2 regions of the Marinobacter sp. KM021 genome follow, and region 1 is predicted to be linked to the other one. Evidence: predicted binding sites of a transcription regulator. Region 1 holds the regulator's gene; the other holds the start of a gene.

Region 1 (7,379 bases):
AACTCAAGCGCAGAGTCCACGGCCTCATCACCCTGTTGTGGAAACAGAGCGGTGACCTTGTCATTAACATCAGCAGCGGCATTGGCACCTGACTTCTGGTGACCGGATTCCATGGCAACGCGTGCGTGACTCATAACCTTCCCCCTGACGAGCCCTGACCGGGCCAACGGATCTTTCGTTCAGGTTTGGTAAAGCCAACACTGTGCCAACTTGAATTTTATTATATTTTTTAGAGTGTTAAGAAAAATACAAACTGGAGACCGACAAGTTTCCGTCGGTCAGAAATGCGAACGGCGCCGAAGGTTACAAACCTTTGACGCCGCTCAGGGGGAGCGATCAACCTTCGTCTGACTCTTCCCGAAGGCCGTATTTTCGGACTTTTTCCACCAGGGTGGTACGGCGGATTCTGAGTTTCTCGGCCGCCCGCGCCACTACGCCGGCAGCTTCATCAAGCGCCTGCTGAATAAGCTGCTTCTCCAGATTGGAGAGGTAATCCTTGAGATCGATACCGTTCACCGGCAACAGGGCCGGCGCATCCAGTCCTACCAGGCCGGGAATGGCCGATGGCATGCCGGTGTCCTCTACCGGACGATTCTCGTCATAGTCGTCCACGTAGCGGAACTTCTTGGGCAGCTCCTGCACACCAATCACGCCGTAGGGATGCATGATCGCCAAACGCTCCACCAGGTTCGCCAGCTCCCGCACGTTACCCGGCCAGTCATGGCGACACAAGCTCATGATGGCAGCGGAGTTCATCCGCAGTGAGCCGCGCTTCTCTTTCTCCATCCGGGAGATCAGCTCATTGATCAGCAACGGTATGTCTTCAACCCGCTCTCGCAGCGCCGGCATTTCAATGGGAAATACATTGAGACGGTAATAGAGGTCTTCCCGGAAATCGCCGGATTCAATCATGTCTTCGAGATGCTTGTGAGTGGCGGCAATCACCCGCACATCAGCAGACTGGGTACGGTTACTGCCCACACGCTCAAAGGTACGCTCCTGCAACACCCGCAGAATCTTAACCTGCATGTTCAGCGGCATATCCCCGATTTCGTCCAGGAACAGGGTGCCTCCTTCGGCCAACTCAAAACGCCCTACCCGGGCGGTAATGGCGCCGGTAAAGGCTCCTTTCTCATGCCCGAACAGCTCGCTCTCCAGCAACTCTGCGGGAATGGCGCCGCAGTTGACCGGCACAAAAGGCTTATCCCGGCGGGAGGAATGATAATGCAGGTTACGGGCGACCACTTCCTTGCCAGTGCCGGATTCACCGGTGATCAGAACGCTGACGTCTTTATCAGCCACCTGTTCCATCAACTGGCGCACCTGCTGAACCTTGCGACTGGTGCCCACCAGACTGCGGAACAACTGAACACCCCGCTGCTGCCCCCGCTCCTTGCTGCGACTGAACTGGTCGTGGTAGATCTGGGCCCGGTAGAGTGAATCCACAAACTTGGTGTAGTTCAGGGGCCATTCCATCCTGGCGATAATGCGGTTCGCATCGTCTTCTGACACGCCCTTGAGATCCGGGTCACCCACCAGAAGAATCGGTAGCCCCTGGGCCAGTTTGCACACCCTCTGAACATGCGCGGTGCTGGCGGCTTCTTCGCCGTTGATCACGGCTACGCCGATACTTTCTTTGGTCTGCTCGTCGTCACTCTCCAAAAGCGCCAATGCTTCGTCACCGGCCAGCACCTGCTCTTCGCCGACAAATTCGAGAATGGTGATCAGGTCCCTGCGCCTGGAGTCATCCTCACTCAGCACCAGCACTTTGTTATTTTTGGACATTCACGAGAATCTCTTTGGGAATTTGTGCGGTATTTAAGACTGTATAAGCTCAGGAGTCAATTTTATGACGCTATCTTTGGCGGTTTGTTGAAACGTTCTGATAAGCACGGGCCGCCGTACGGTTTTCATTGACGCCCTTGAGCGATTCCCGGGCTTCATCCCGGGCCTTGACCGCAGCCTGGTTTGCCGCTTCCACGAACTGATTCAAAGCGTCCAGGCGGTCCCTGATCAGGGCCGGATCGATGCGCCCCTGTTCCAGCTCCACCATTAACGGTTCAATTGCGGGTTTAACGCGGGCATTCAGTTCCGCAAGTTGCTCCCAGTCCTGGGCAGCGAGGGCCTGGTCCAGCTCGGACCGGAGTTGATCAAGACTTTCAAGAAGAGCCTGGGGGTCTGCCATGGGATGTACTCCACATTTCAACAGGATGTCGGAGCCTGGCAGTCGGTTGAGGCGGGTGCTGCCCATAAGCAGGCAGCACCCGGGGAAGGTTTACCGGCGCGCGGCCCTGCGGGCGGCGGCAGCGGTAAATTCGTTGCCCCGATACCCAGGCTCAAAATTATAGGCCGGGTAGCCGTTATCCAGGCCATCGATGTAGTAACGCTGTGCTTTCAGATCATACGTCATTTCCATGGTGGTCCAGAAGACCGGCACACTGTAATAGACAATGTTGTGGGCTTCGGATACACGCCAGAGTTCGCCAGCCTCGTTATATTCTTCCGTGGCCAGAATCTGCCAGCTGTCCTCATCAATGTAGTAAACGCGGCGATCATAGATATGGCTGATGCCGGTGCGTCGCTTCGCCTCGACTACCCACACCCGGTGAAGCTCGTATCGGGTCAGGTCCTGATTGATGTGGTTCGGCCGGATCACGTCATTTGGACGAACACTTTCATCGTGCAGTTTGTAGGCGTTGTAGGGAACGATCAGTTCACGCTTGCCCTTGAGTTCCCAGTCGTACTGGTTAGGGGCACCGTTGTACATGTCCTTCTGGTCGACTGAACGCAGTGACGATGAGTTCGGCAGATCCGTCTCATAGGCCAGATTCGGGGACCGGCGCAAACGGCGGGAACCGGAATCGTAACGCCATGCCAGTCGCGGTGAGCGAACCTGGTCAAGGGTTTCATGAACCAGGGTAATAGTGCCAGCCAGGCTGGACGGCGCGACGGTTTCGGTTTTCAGGTAGAAAATCTTGTTATCAATGTCTTCCAGCTCAGCACCGGGGCGACTGTAGGCGAAGAAATAGTCGTACTGGTTAACGACCGGGTTGAACGAGCCGTCCCGCTGCGGCGTAGCCGATGCACTGCGGAACGACAGTTCCTCACCCCGGTACCGGAGAATATGGTTCCAGATCGCTTCCAGGCCGTTCTGTGGAATGGGGAACGGACTGGTCATGATGGTGTCTCGAACACCGTTACCGTTATCCAGAAGTTCAGCTGTCAGTGCGTTCTGGTAAAACTTCTCGTAGACATGCTCGGGGAACGCTGCTGTTCGGCGGGCCTGGTACACCGGCATGAAAAATTCCGGGCCGTATTGCTCCAGCATCTGAATGTGGCCGTCCGACAGTATGTCCCGGTACTGGTCCAGATTGTCACGGGTAATAACGTACAGCGCTTCGTCTTCCGGGAACGGGTTAATCTCTACGGTGCCTTCGCGCCAATTGGCCGGGGGTGAAGCCAACCCGCCAGTCCAAGCCGGAATGGTGCCAGACTCGTTACCCGCCCGCTCTGCACCCACCGGCGTGAGATCATTCTTCAAACGCTCGGCCTCTGCCGGCGACACCTTTGCCAAGGCCGGACCTGAACACCCCAATACCGCCGCTGCAATAGCAGCAATTATCCGGTTCCGCATCCTTATTACCTCCAATAATGGACCACAAGACGATCAAAGCTTGTTCAATCTGTGCGCCTTTTTGCCAGTTTCAAACGACCGTTTCAAGTGATTGTTTGTAGTTTCTTGTGAAATGCAGCTACTACGGGGAGCCCAGGGGAGGAGAAATTTGCGCGCAAAAATGATAGACTCTGGCGGTTGTTCTGATTGGACTCTTGAACGCTCACGTAGTGCGGGTGGTAGATGGCATCACAATGGTACTCACTGGTAGCCCAAAAGCTTTTTCTGGCCAACACCTTACTCGCCAGGCTTGAGTCGGACACCAAGCGCTCCGCTGCGGAAACGGAAGCGCTGTCTCAGGGCTCCGCCGAGCTCCTGCTACGGGCAAGGCGAACGCTGCTGGTGATGATTGCGCGATACCATCAGCACAAAGCCGAAAAACCGCAGACACTGGCAGAACTGGAAACACTGTTTCCTTACGAGGTACACGAGACCCGGCTTTTGAGAGAACTGGCAGAGACATCGGGAAGCTGGTGGAACCATCTTGATCAGGTTGAATCGGCTTTGAGCCAGCCTCCGACCACACGCAAGAATGTTACCGAAGAGAATATCATCGCGGTTTCAGTCGAACAGGGCCCGAACCGGTCCGCCGCCACACTTAGAAAGACCCTGACGGCCATGACTGAACTGGCCAAACGGCTTGAGGAACAACACAGCGAGTGGTAGCCCCACCCTGTTGGTTAAATTCCCACACCGAATCGAATACACCAAGACAAAGGTTGAACGAATGTCACCATCGTTTTTTGAAATCGTACAACTTGCCAATGGCGACTACGCCTTGCGCCGCATTGATGACGACGCAGCGCCGTTGGTGCGCATTTCCTTCTCGCAGGAGGCCAGGGAAATGATGGAAGACCGCGACATGAGCGTAGCCAAGGCGATGATTGCGGCAGGGATTGAGGCCGCCGGCAATATCGCACACGATATTGACTGGGACGATGACGACAATGATCTGGCCGAACCCCAGCCCCAATACACCCTCCACTGAACTCCTTTACCGATGACGCAGCACCACGCCGTGGCTGCTACCTTGCGCCGAAGCCTTTTGAAGGGACTCAAAGGCTGAACGCCCGAGCTTGTTAGTCCAGAGCACCACCGCATGACAGGTACCGGCACTCAAAGCACGCTCAGCCAGCTGCTGTGCTGAGTAATCGTTGGTTGAGCGCAATACCAGCAATTCACTGGCCACAATACCGTGCATTTTCTGCCACTTGCCAACCAAGGACTGTGGCGGGTCAATCAGTGCCAGCCAGCGCTTCTCCTGGTTCAGCTGGGTGAGCATAGGGAGCAGCAACTGGACGTTCTCTACCTGGCCTTCAGGAAGAATAATTTCCGTCACGTTACCGCCAAAATCCCTGGTTCCCCGACCGACGTCTGACGATGAGTGAAGGGCTGTGGACCGTGCTTTTCCTGTAGACACCGTGCGGGCGGGCATGATGGCCGCCGGCTGGAACGCCATGTTCTGAGTGAAGCTTAACTGTTCCATTGCTCACCTACCTGCGCTAATCGTTTCTTATTGCTGGTTATCAATGCAAATCTGATCGGCGGATCACGCCCACACCCAGACCTTCGATAAACAACTCCTGTTCAGCCAGATCAATTTCAATCGGGGCAAACTCTTCGTTTTCCGCAATCAACCAGACCTTTGAGCCGTCCCTGCGAAACCGCTTTACCGTCACTTCTTCACCAACCCTGGCAACAACCACCTGCCCGTTATGGACATCCTGAGTGCGATGCACTGCGAGCAGATCACCGTCGAGAATGCCAATGTCTTTCATGCTCATGCCGCGCACCCGGAGCAGGTAATCGGCGGATGGCGAGAAAAATTCCGGCTGCAAAGTGCAGTGCTCTTCAATGTGTTCCTGGGCGAGAATCGGGCTGCCCGCCGCAACCTGGCCGACAACCGGTAACCCCGGGTCCTGCTCCACTTCCGGCAGTCGAATCCCCCGGCTGGCACCGGGCACCATTTCGATGGCGCCTTTCCTGGCCAGGGCCCGCAAGTGCTCCTCTGCCGCATTGGCGGAGCGGAACCCCAGTTCGGCAGCGATTTCTGCCCGCGTTGGCGGGTAACCGGTTTCGTCTACGTAACGCCGGATGATATCCAGCACCTGGGACTGTCGCGCGGTCAGCTTCATGCATGTACTCCGGGTTTTTCATCCTGGTTTTATATACAGTGATTTGACTATATACAGTGTTTTATCCAGTGTAAAGCCCGATTGAAATTTTCTGCCATGTAATCGGGCCGCAGCATATCGGTGTGTTATGGTTTAAGTCCGTGAATTATATGGATGCAAGGTGCCAATGAATTCGACAGAGCGTTGTGCGATGCCGGAGCGGCTTCGTAATCATCAAGGAGAAGAGCGTAGAGTTGGCGTGGAGATTGAACTCTCCGGACTGGGCTACGATGAACTGGTCGAACATGTCGCCCGCCTGCTCAAGGGCACCCCGGAGCTGGAGTCGCGTTATGTCACCAGCCTGGAGACTGACGCCGGAACCTTCACCATTGAGCTGGACTCTGACCCCGTGAAGGATCTTGACCTGGCGGACGAACGCCTGCCCGAGTCAATCCGCGAGCTGGGCACCCACGCCATGGATGTCATCGATTTTGCTGCAGAGCGCATTGTGCCTCTTGAGATTGTCGGGCCGCCTCTGCCCTTTTCCAGACTGGACCTGATAGAGGAACTGGTAGACCAGCTTCGCGACCTTGGCGCGGAAGGCAGCAGGGAAGCGATTTATTTTGCTTTCGGCCTGCAACTCAATCCCGAACTGCCGGACCTGGAACCCGCAACCATTGTCACCTACCTGCAGGCCTTCGCGGCACTTTATGACTGGCTCAAATCCCGGCATCAGATTGACATAAGCCGAAAATTTACCACTTACATCGAGCCCTGGAGCAGCCGTTACACGGATATGCTGATGGCGGAAAATTACGCTCCCGACCAGGCCTCGCTGATGAAAGACTATCTGAACTTCAACCCGACGCGGAACAAGGCCCTGGATCTTCTGCCACTGTTTGCACACATGGATTCAGAGCTGTTGCACGACTATGTAGACGACCCGAGAATCAAGAGCCGGCCGACGCTGCACTACCGGTTACCCGATTGCGATATCGACAACCCCCGATGGCATTTCTCCACGGTCTGGAACGACTGGGTGGTACTGGAGCAGATCGCAAACCATCCAGAGCACCTGAAAGAACTCAGGGAACTGTTCCGCGAAGCCCAGACATTCAGTTTTCGCAACCTCACCCGCTCATGGCGTGACACCACGGAACAATGGCTTGAACAGCGCGGTTATGTCTGAGACCCAGGAAGCACCAGAATCGCCGGGGATCACCATTGGCATCAGCGGCCCCGCCCGGCGCAGCACCGCCCACAGACTGATCAATCTGGGCCTGCGGCTGCACGGTGCCCACACGCACTACATTCGCCCCGGATCCAGCACGGACGTCTCCCTGCTCGATGGCCTGGTGCTGTCTGGTGGCACCCACGTGCACCCCAACCGCTATGGCCAACAGCCACAAGTGACCGCAAGATACGACCTGAAACGGGACGAAACCGACTTCAGGCTGCTCAAGCAAGCCGAGGAAATAGACATTCCGGTACTGGGTATATGCCGCGGCGCCCAGTTCATCAATGTCTTTCATGGCGGGTCGCTGTGCCAGAACGTGACCCCGCTGCGAATGAAAACCCGTCACCGCCCTTTG
Region 2 (7,379 bases), 110 kb from region 1:
GACGCCTTTCGTCAGCTTGTCCTGCGGCCTGACCTGGACGGAGATCGAAGATCTGCCAGGCCTGAATCGCTTGCGCGATGCCTGTGAAAGCAATGGGGTAGAGCTGTTGCTGTCACAAATGGGTATTACCAGTGCCATCTACGTGGGCCCGGGCAGTATCTGCCTGGCCCTGGCCGCCGAGCCCCATACCTTCAACGATTTCCAGTAGCCTCCAGGCCCGTCGGCCCAGACTGGCCCTGCATTGCCCCAGCCGGGGTAATTCCGGCGAACCCGCGACAGGCCAGTTCGTGTTAGCCTCGTTGGCAACGTTCAGGACCCTAGCCAAAAGGATGCCCGGTTTATGTCAAAGACAAGCCCAAGCCTTGCCGATACTTTGTTGGAAGCACACGTCAAACATGAGATGTCTGCTCTCAAAGGGGCGAAACTGAAAAAGTTCATCGATAACGAGGTGGACGAACTGCTCGATCACGCGGGCAGTGTCACCCTGAAACGACTGGTGAGCGCGGACCAGGTGATGGGCGTGATCCAGCGTATTGTGGTGGATATGGAGCTGGACGCCGGTATTCCGGAGCTGGCCGCGGAAATGGCGACCGAGGTCATGAATGCCTCGGTCCAGTCGGACACCACCCTGGGCGATATCCTGTCTCGTGAACAGGCCAGCGGGTTCATCGAAGAAGCCCTGGAGCTGCGTCACCAACGTGAGCGCATTATTGCCGAAATCATGGCGCACCCGGTCTACCAGGAGCTGGTGTCCAACGTGGTCTACCACGGTCTGGTCAATTACCTCTATGAAGACAACCTGATTACCCGGTCTGTGCCTGGTGTTGGCTCAATGATGAAGTTCGGCAAGAAAATGGCCAATAGGGCGGTGCCCGGGCTGGACGAAACGTTTGAGCGGCGCATCAAGGCCTGGTTGGCAGACAGTTTGCCGGGGCTGATTTCCCGCAGTGAGCAATTCCTGCACAAGGCGCTGTCTGATGATGAGCTGAGAGATACCGTGATGGCTGCCTGGGTATCCCTGGAAGGTCGCACCATTGCTGAGCTCAAAGAGGGGCTGGGCGATGTGGAGTTGCAGGAGTTCGTGGTGATGGGGTACGAGTTTTGGCTGAATTTCCGGAAAACCGGCTACTTTGAAGGCTGCGCCAGGGCGGTGGTGGAGCATCTTTTTGCCAAGTATGGCGATCGCCCGGTCATGGACCTGTTGCAGGATGTCGGGGTGACTCGAGAGGTTATCGTGACCGAAGTGGAATCCCTGGCGCTGCCCATCGTGGAGGTGTTGGCCGAGGAGGGCTACCTCGAAGCGCTGGTACGCCGGCGTTTGGGAGCATTCTATCGATCTGCAGCAGCCAAGAAATTGCTGGCTTAGTCTTTTTGGCGGCTTCCTTGCCCTGAGCCCGTCAAGACCCGGGCTCAAACAAAAAGGCCGGACGATGTTTGTCCGTCCGGCCTTTTTGTTGTTGAAGTAATGTTGGAGGTTCTTAGCGCTCCAGGTACTTCAGTTTGTCAGGCTTGCCGTCCCACTCTTCAGCGTCTGGCAGCGGGTCTTTCTTCTCGGTGATGTTCGGCCATTTGCCAGCCAGCTCGGCGTTGATCTCAACGAACGCTTCCTGGCCCGCCGGCAGTTCGTCTTCAGAGAAGATGGCCTCGGCCGGGCACTCTGGCTCGCACAGGGCGCAATCTATGCACTCGTCCGGGTCAATCACCAGAAAGTTGGGGCCTTCGTAGAAGCAGTCCACCGGGCAGACTTCCACGCAGTCGGTGTATTTGCACTTGATGCAGTTATCAGTAACGATAAACGCCATAGTCAGATCCCTGGTTCGTAAAGTAATCGGTCTCATCAGGAGCCCTGATGTTCCGGCCCCATCTATAATTTTGTGCGCGATATTGTAGGGAGCGCCCCCCGCAGCCGCAAGCGTTGGGCTGCTATAACCTTATTACACAGATCAAGTTTGGCCCAGTTTCCTGTTATTTTGCCAGCAAAGCTTTCAGCTCATAGAGCTGATTGAGGGCATCCCGTGGTGAAAGTCCATCAATGTCCAGTTTTTGCAAGGCGTTCTCTACAACGCTCGGCTCCGCGCTGGCAAACATATCGCCCTGAAACACCGATTCCACGGCAGCCGGTTGTTTAGCCGTTTTAGGGGCTGGTGATGGCGCTGCAGCGGTACCGCCTGTAGCTCCCTTGGACGGGCCGGCGCTGCCTTCCAGATGCGCGAGCTGCGCCTTGGCATTGCGAATCACATCCTGGGGCACGCCCGCCAATTTGGCCACTTGAAGGCCATAACTCTGGCTGGCCGGGCCGTCGTGTACATTGTGCAGGAAAACGATGGAGTCGTCGTGCTCGGTGGCCGTCAGATGCACATTCACCGCATGTTCCAGGTCATCCGCCAGTTGGGTCAGTTCGAAGTAGTGGGTGGCGAACAGGGTGTAGCAACGAATGTCCTTGGCCAGGTGCTCAGCCGTGGCCCAGGCCAGCGACAGGCCGTCAAAAGTACTGGTGCCGCGGCCCACCTCATCCATCAGTACCAGGCTGTGATCGGTGGCGTTGTGCAGGATGTTGGCGGTTTCGGTCATTTCCACCATAAACGTGGAGCGGCCGCCGGCAATGTCATCGGAAGAGCCCATGCGGGTGAAAATCCGGTCTACCGGCCCCAGCACCGCCCGGTTGGCGGGCACAAAGCTGCCGGTGTAGGCCAGCAGGGCAATTAACGCAGCCTGGCGCATGTAGGTGGACTTACCGCCCATGTTCGGGCCGGTGATCACCAGCATTCGCCGCTTCGCATCCATCAGCAGGTTGTTCGGCACGAAGGGCTCGTCGAGCAGTTGTTCCACCACCGGATGGCGGCCTTCCTCCACATCAAAGCCCGGCTCTTCGGTGAATTCCGGAGCAGTGAAACGCAGGCTGGTGGCCCGCTCGGCAAAGTTGCTGAGCACATCCAGTTCCGCCAGGGCCTGGGCGGCGTCCTGCAGCGGTGCCAACTGCTCGGCGACGGTTTCCAATACGTCGTCGTACAGGCCTTTTTCCCGGGCCAGGGCCCGGCTCTTGGCGCTCAGGGCCTTGTCTTCAAATTCTTTCAGTTCCGGCGTGATGAACCGCTCGGCGTTTTTCAGGGTCTGGCGGCGGATGTAATCCACCGGCGCCTGGTCAGATTGGCCCCGGCTAATCTCGATGTAGTAACCGTGCACCCGGTTGTAGCCCACTTTCAGCGTGGAAATGCCGGTGCGTTCGCGCTCGCGGGTTTCCACATCCAACAGGTACTGGCCAGCGTTCTCGCTGATGTTGCGCAGTTCGTCCAGTTCTTCGTCGAAGCCTTGGGCAATCACGCCGCCGTCCCGGATCACCACGGGCGGGTTCTCGATAATGGCCCGCTCGAGCAGATCAGCCAGCTCCGGGTATTCGCCAATAACCGTGGCCAGCTTCACCAGGTGATGTGAGTTAACGGGCTTTAGAGCCTCCTGCAGCCCCGGTAAGGTCTGGAACGCATCCCGCAGGCGTGCGAGGTCCCGGGGGCGGGCTGAGCGCAGCGCGACTCGGGCCAGAATCCGCTCGATATCACCCACTTGCTTGAGCAGATCGTGGATTGGCTCGTAATGGAAGCCGTCCAGCAAAGCTGACACCGCCTGCTGGCGCTGGCGGACGACCTCCACATTCCTGAGCGGCCGGTTCAGCCAGCGGCGCAACTCCCGGGCGCCCATGGCCGTGGCCGTGCGGTCCATTACCCAGGCGAGGGTGTACTGCTGGCCGCCCATCAGGTTGGTGTCTATCTCCAGGTTGCGGCGGCTGGCGGCATCCAGGATCACCGCATCTTCCCGACGTTCACGGGTCAGTTTGCGGATGTGGGGCAGGGCGGTACGCTGGGTTTCCCGGGCGTACTGCAACAGGCAGCCGGCGGCACAGATTGCCAGGTGCAGGTCTTCGCAGCCGAAGCCGGTCAGGTCCTTAACCTGCAGCTGTTGGGTAATCACCCGCCGGGCGGAATCCATCTCAAACAACCAGGGGCCCTGGCGACGAACCCCGGTGAAGCCCTCCAGCACATCGCTGTAAGGGAAGTCCTCGCTGATCAGAATCTCCGCCGGCCGCAGGCGCTGCAGCTCCCCTTGCAGAGCTTCCAGGCTTTCCAGCTCTGCGACCGCAAACCGGCCACTGGAGATGTCCAGCGACGCGAAGCCGAACTGCTCCTTATGACTGAAAATCGACACCAACAGGTTGTCCCGCCGGTCTTCCAGAAACGCCTCGTCGCTCAGGGTGCCCGGTGTCACCACGCGCACCACCTGACGATCAACCGGCCCCTTACTGGTGGCCGGGTCGCCAATCTGCTCAGCAATGGCGATGGATTGACCTGCGCGCACCATGCGGGCAATGTAACCTTCAGCCGCATGGAAAGGCACGCCCGCCATCGGGATGGGGTTGCCCCCGGACTGGCCGCGGGCAGTCAGGGTAATGTCCAGAAGTTCCGCTGCTTTCTTGGCGTCGTCGTAAAACAGCTCATAGAAATCACCCATGCGATAAAACACCAGCTCGTTCGGGTGTTCCCGCTTGATCTTCAGGTACTGCTGCATCATCGGGGTGTGCTTGGAAAGATCGGTCTGGGCTACTGACATGGGTTTGTCCGGTTGATCGTACTTTTGGGTGAAAGCGGGGATTGTAAGAAAATAATGCCCGTGATGAAACGAAGGGTTTGGCAACAGACACAGGGAGATTGTTATGCAGGCCTCTGACCAACAACTGGAGAGCGCTGGAAACACGCTGGGTGAATGGCTCGTCGAGCACGGTAAAACCATCGCCACCGCCGAAAGCTGTACCGGCGGCTGGGTGGCCAAAGTGCTGACTGACCGGGCGGGGTCGTCTGCGTACCTGATGGCCGGGTTGGTGACCTACAGCAACGAGGCGAAACAGGCCATTCTGGGGGTTGAAGAATCGGTGCTCGCCGAGCATGGCGCGGTGAGCGAGCCAGTGGTTCGCCAGATGGTCGCCGGTGCCGTCCGCGCTGCGGACGCTGACATAGCCGTGGCCATCAGCGGCATTGCAGGCCCAGGTGGCGGCACTGATGAAAAGCCCGTAGGCACCGTATGGTTCGCCTGGGGCACCGGCCCGGACCGCATCGAAACCAGCACGCAGTGCTTTGACGGCGACCGGGATCAGGTGCGCCGAAAGTCGGTTTTGTATGTTCTGCAAGGGGTTACGGAGTTTCTGAAAACACTGTGACGTTTTTCACCCGGGCAGGGGTTGGTCTCAGCGAAGGCTTATGTTTTAATACTGTTCAAATATACAGGAAAACACTGGATGCCTCCGGTGTCATCGCTTTGAATTTCGCTGCTGTCGGCCCAATCGCGGCTCAGCAGCCCCGGCAAATGAGGGTCAGGTACCAATGGAAGACAATCGCAAGAAAGCACTCAGCGCAGCACTCGGCCAGATTGAGCGCCAGTTCGGCAAAGGTGCCGTGATGAAAATGGGCGACCAGCCCCGTGAAGCCATTCCTGCGGTATCCACCGGTTCCCTCGGGCTGGACGTAGCCCTGGGTATTGGCGGCCTGCCTTACGGCCGGATCGTTGAAATCTACGGCCCGGAAAGCTCCGGTAAAACCACACTGACCCTTCAGGTGATTGCGGAAGCCCAGAAGGCTGGCAAAACCTGCGCCTTCATCGACGCCGAGCACGCGCTCGACCCCATCTACGCAGAAAAGCTGGGCGTAAACGTAGACGACCTGCTGGTGTCCCAGCCAGACACCGGCGAACAGGCCCTGGAAATCGCCGACATGCTGGTGCGCTCCAACGCCATCGACGTGATCATCGTCGACTCCGTTGCCGCACTGACACCGAAAGCCGAAATCGAAGGCGAGATGGGCGACAGCCACGTAGGCCTCCAGGCCCGCCTGATGTCCCAGGCCCTGCGTAAACTGACCGGCAACGTCAAACACGCCAACTGCCTGATGGTCTTCATCAACCAGATCCGTATGAAAATCGGCGTCATGTTCGGCAGCCCGGAAACCACCACCGGCGGTAACGCCCTGAAATTCTACTCCTCCGTACGCCTGGACATCCGCCGCATCGGTGCTGTCAAAGAGGGCGACGAAGTGGTCGGTAACGAAACCCGCGTAAAAGTCGTCAAGAACAAGGTATCTCCGCCCTTCAAACAGGCCGAGTTCCAGATCATGTACGGCAAGGGCATCTACCACATGGCCGAAGTTCTGGACATGGGCGTAAAAGAAGGCTTCGTCGACAAATCCGGCGCCTGGTACGCCTACAACGGCGACAAAATCGGTCAGGGCAAAGCCAACGCCTGCAAGTTCCTGGAAGAGAACATGGATATCGCCAACGAAATCGAAGCCAAGGTTCGCGACAAACTGATGCCCAAGCCGGTGAAGAAAGAAGCGGCCGAGGCGCCGGTGGAAGCGAGTGGCGAGTTGCTGTAACCCGCTTCATACGGCTCTATGCGGCATTGATACGTTGGACGGCATATTCGGAGCCTAGCGAGTTGTGGCAGGGACCCCCTCACGGGAATCTCGTAGGCCATGGATGGCCGGAGCGAAGCGCACATGGATGTGCTCGTAGCGTTTCCCGTGAGGGGGTTCCTGCCACAACTCATGCTCCATGAGTTAACGGCAAGAAGGGAGTCGGACGGCAAATGTCTAGCAAAAAGAGACTACTCATCGTAGCCCACGCCCCATCCCCAAATACCCTGAAACTCCGTAACGCCATAGAAAAAGGCGCCCGTAACCCCGACATCGAAGCCGTAGAAGTGGTGGTAAAAGCCCCACTCGATGCCGGCCCCGAAGACATCCTCGCCTGCGACGCCATCATCCTCGGTACCACCGAAAACCTCGGCTACATGTCCGGCGCCCTCAAAGACTTCTTCGACCGAAGCTACTATCCGTGCCTCGAGAAAACCCAGGGCCTGCCCTTTGCCTACTACATCCGCGCCGGCCACGACGGCACCGGCACCCGCCGCGCCATCGACAGCATCACCACCGGATTACGCTGGAAACGCATACAGGAGCCATTGCTGTGCAGGGGAGATTACAGGGATGAATTCGAGCAACAGTGCGAGGAACTGGGCATGTACGTGGCGGCCAGCCTGGATGCTGGCCTGATCTGATTAACTGGCGAACCGGTTGTAAAAACCCTCAATCCGGGAAAGCGCATTGTCGATCGCTCTCGAGTAGCCTTTCTTGTCGAGACAGTAGCTGAACTGCAGACTCACACGGAAGCCCGTCTGAAACGGCTGGCACGACACCACTCGGGCATCAATGCGCGACTCGCTGATGTATTTACCCTCAATATCCAGGAACAAATGCGCGCCGGAGTCTACCGGCCGAGGGCACAGCACCGCCATACCGTAACGATTGAGGTCCAGGCAGGTTACCGCCACTGGCTGCTTCCCG

The links. Region 1 encodes LexA, which represses DNA repair genes until DNA is damaged. Its sites were predicted from a motif close to CTGTNTNNNNANACAG; they were not measured.
Region 2: recA (recombinase RecA) is a predicted target of LexA. The motif match lies at 5,255-5,270, and genes of this name have one in related genera.

Annotation. Positions count from the first base shown of each region.
Region 1 covers NZ_CP136129.1:620,346-627,724, reverse strand. Annotated here, with positions in the region: gene RVM24_RS02980 (sensor histidine kinase) at 1-134, opposite strand, end outside; gene RVM24_RS02975 (sigma-54 dependent transcriptional regulator) at 337-1,785, opposite strand; gene RVM24_RS02970 (hypothetical protein) at 1,856-2,185, opposite strand; gene RVM24_RS02965 (DUF1329 domain-containing protein) at 2,276-3,634, opposite strand; gene RVM24_RS02960 (DUF6586 family protein) at 3,857-4,339, shown strand; gene RVM24_RS02955 (hypothetical protein) at 4,401-4,661, shown strand; gene RVM24_RS02950 (cell division inhibitor SulA) at 4,668-5,159, opposite strand; gene lexA (transcriptional repressor LexA) at 5,200-5,808, opposite strand; gene RVM24_RS02940 (amidoligase family protein) at 5,975-6,976, shown strand; gene RVM24_RS02935 (gamma-glutamyl-gamma-aminobutyrate hydrolase family protein) at 6,969-7,379, shown strand, end outside.
Region 2 covers NZ_CP136129.1:512,280-519,658, forward strand. Annotated here, with positions in the region: gene RVM24_RS02485 (DegV family protein) at 1-208, shown strand, start outside; gene RVM24_RS02490 (hypothetical protein) at 341-1,366, shown strand; gene fdxA (ferredoxin FdxA) at 1,479-1,802, opposite strand; gene mutS (DNA mismatch repair protein MutS) at 1,966-4,599, opposite strand; gene pncC (nicotinamide-nucleotide amidase) at 4,703-5,203, shown strand; gene recA (recombinase RecA) at 5,367-6,410, shown strand; gene RVM24_RS02515 (flavodoxin family protein) at 6,623-7,093, shown strand; gene RVM24_RS02520 (PilZ domain-containing protein) at 7,094-7,379, opposite strand, start outside.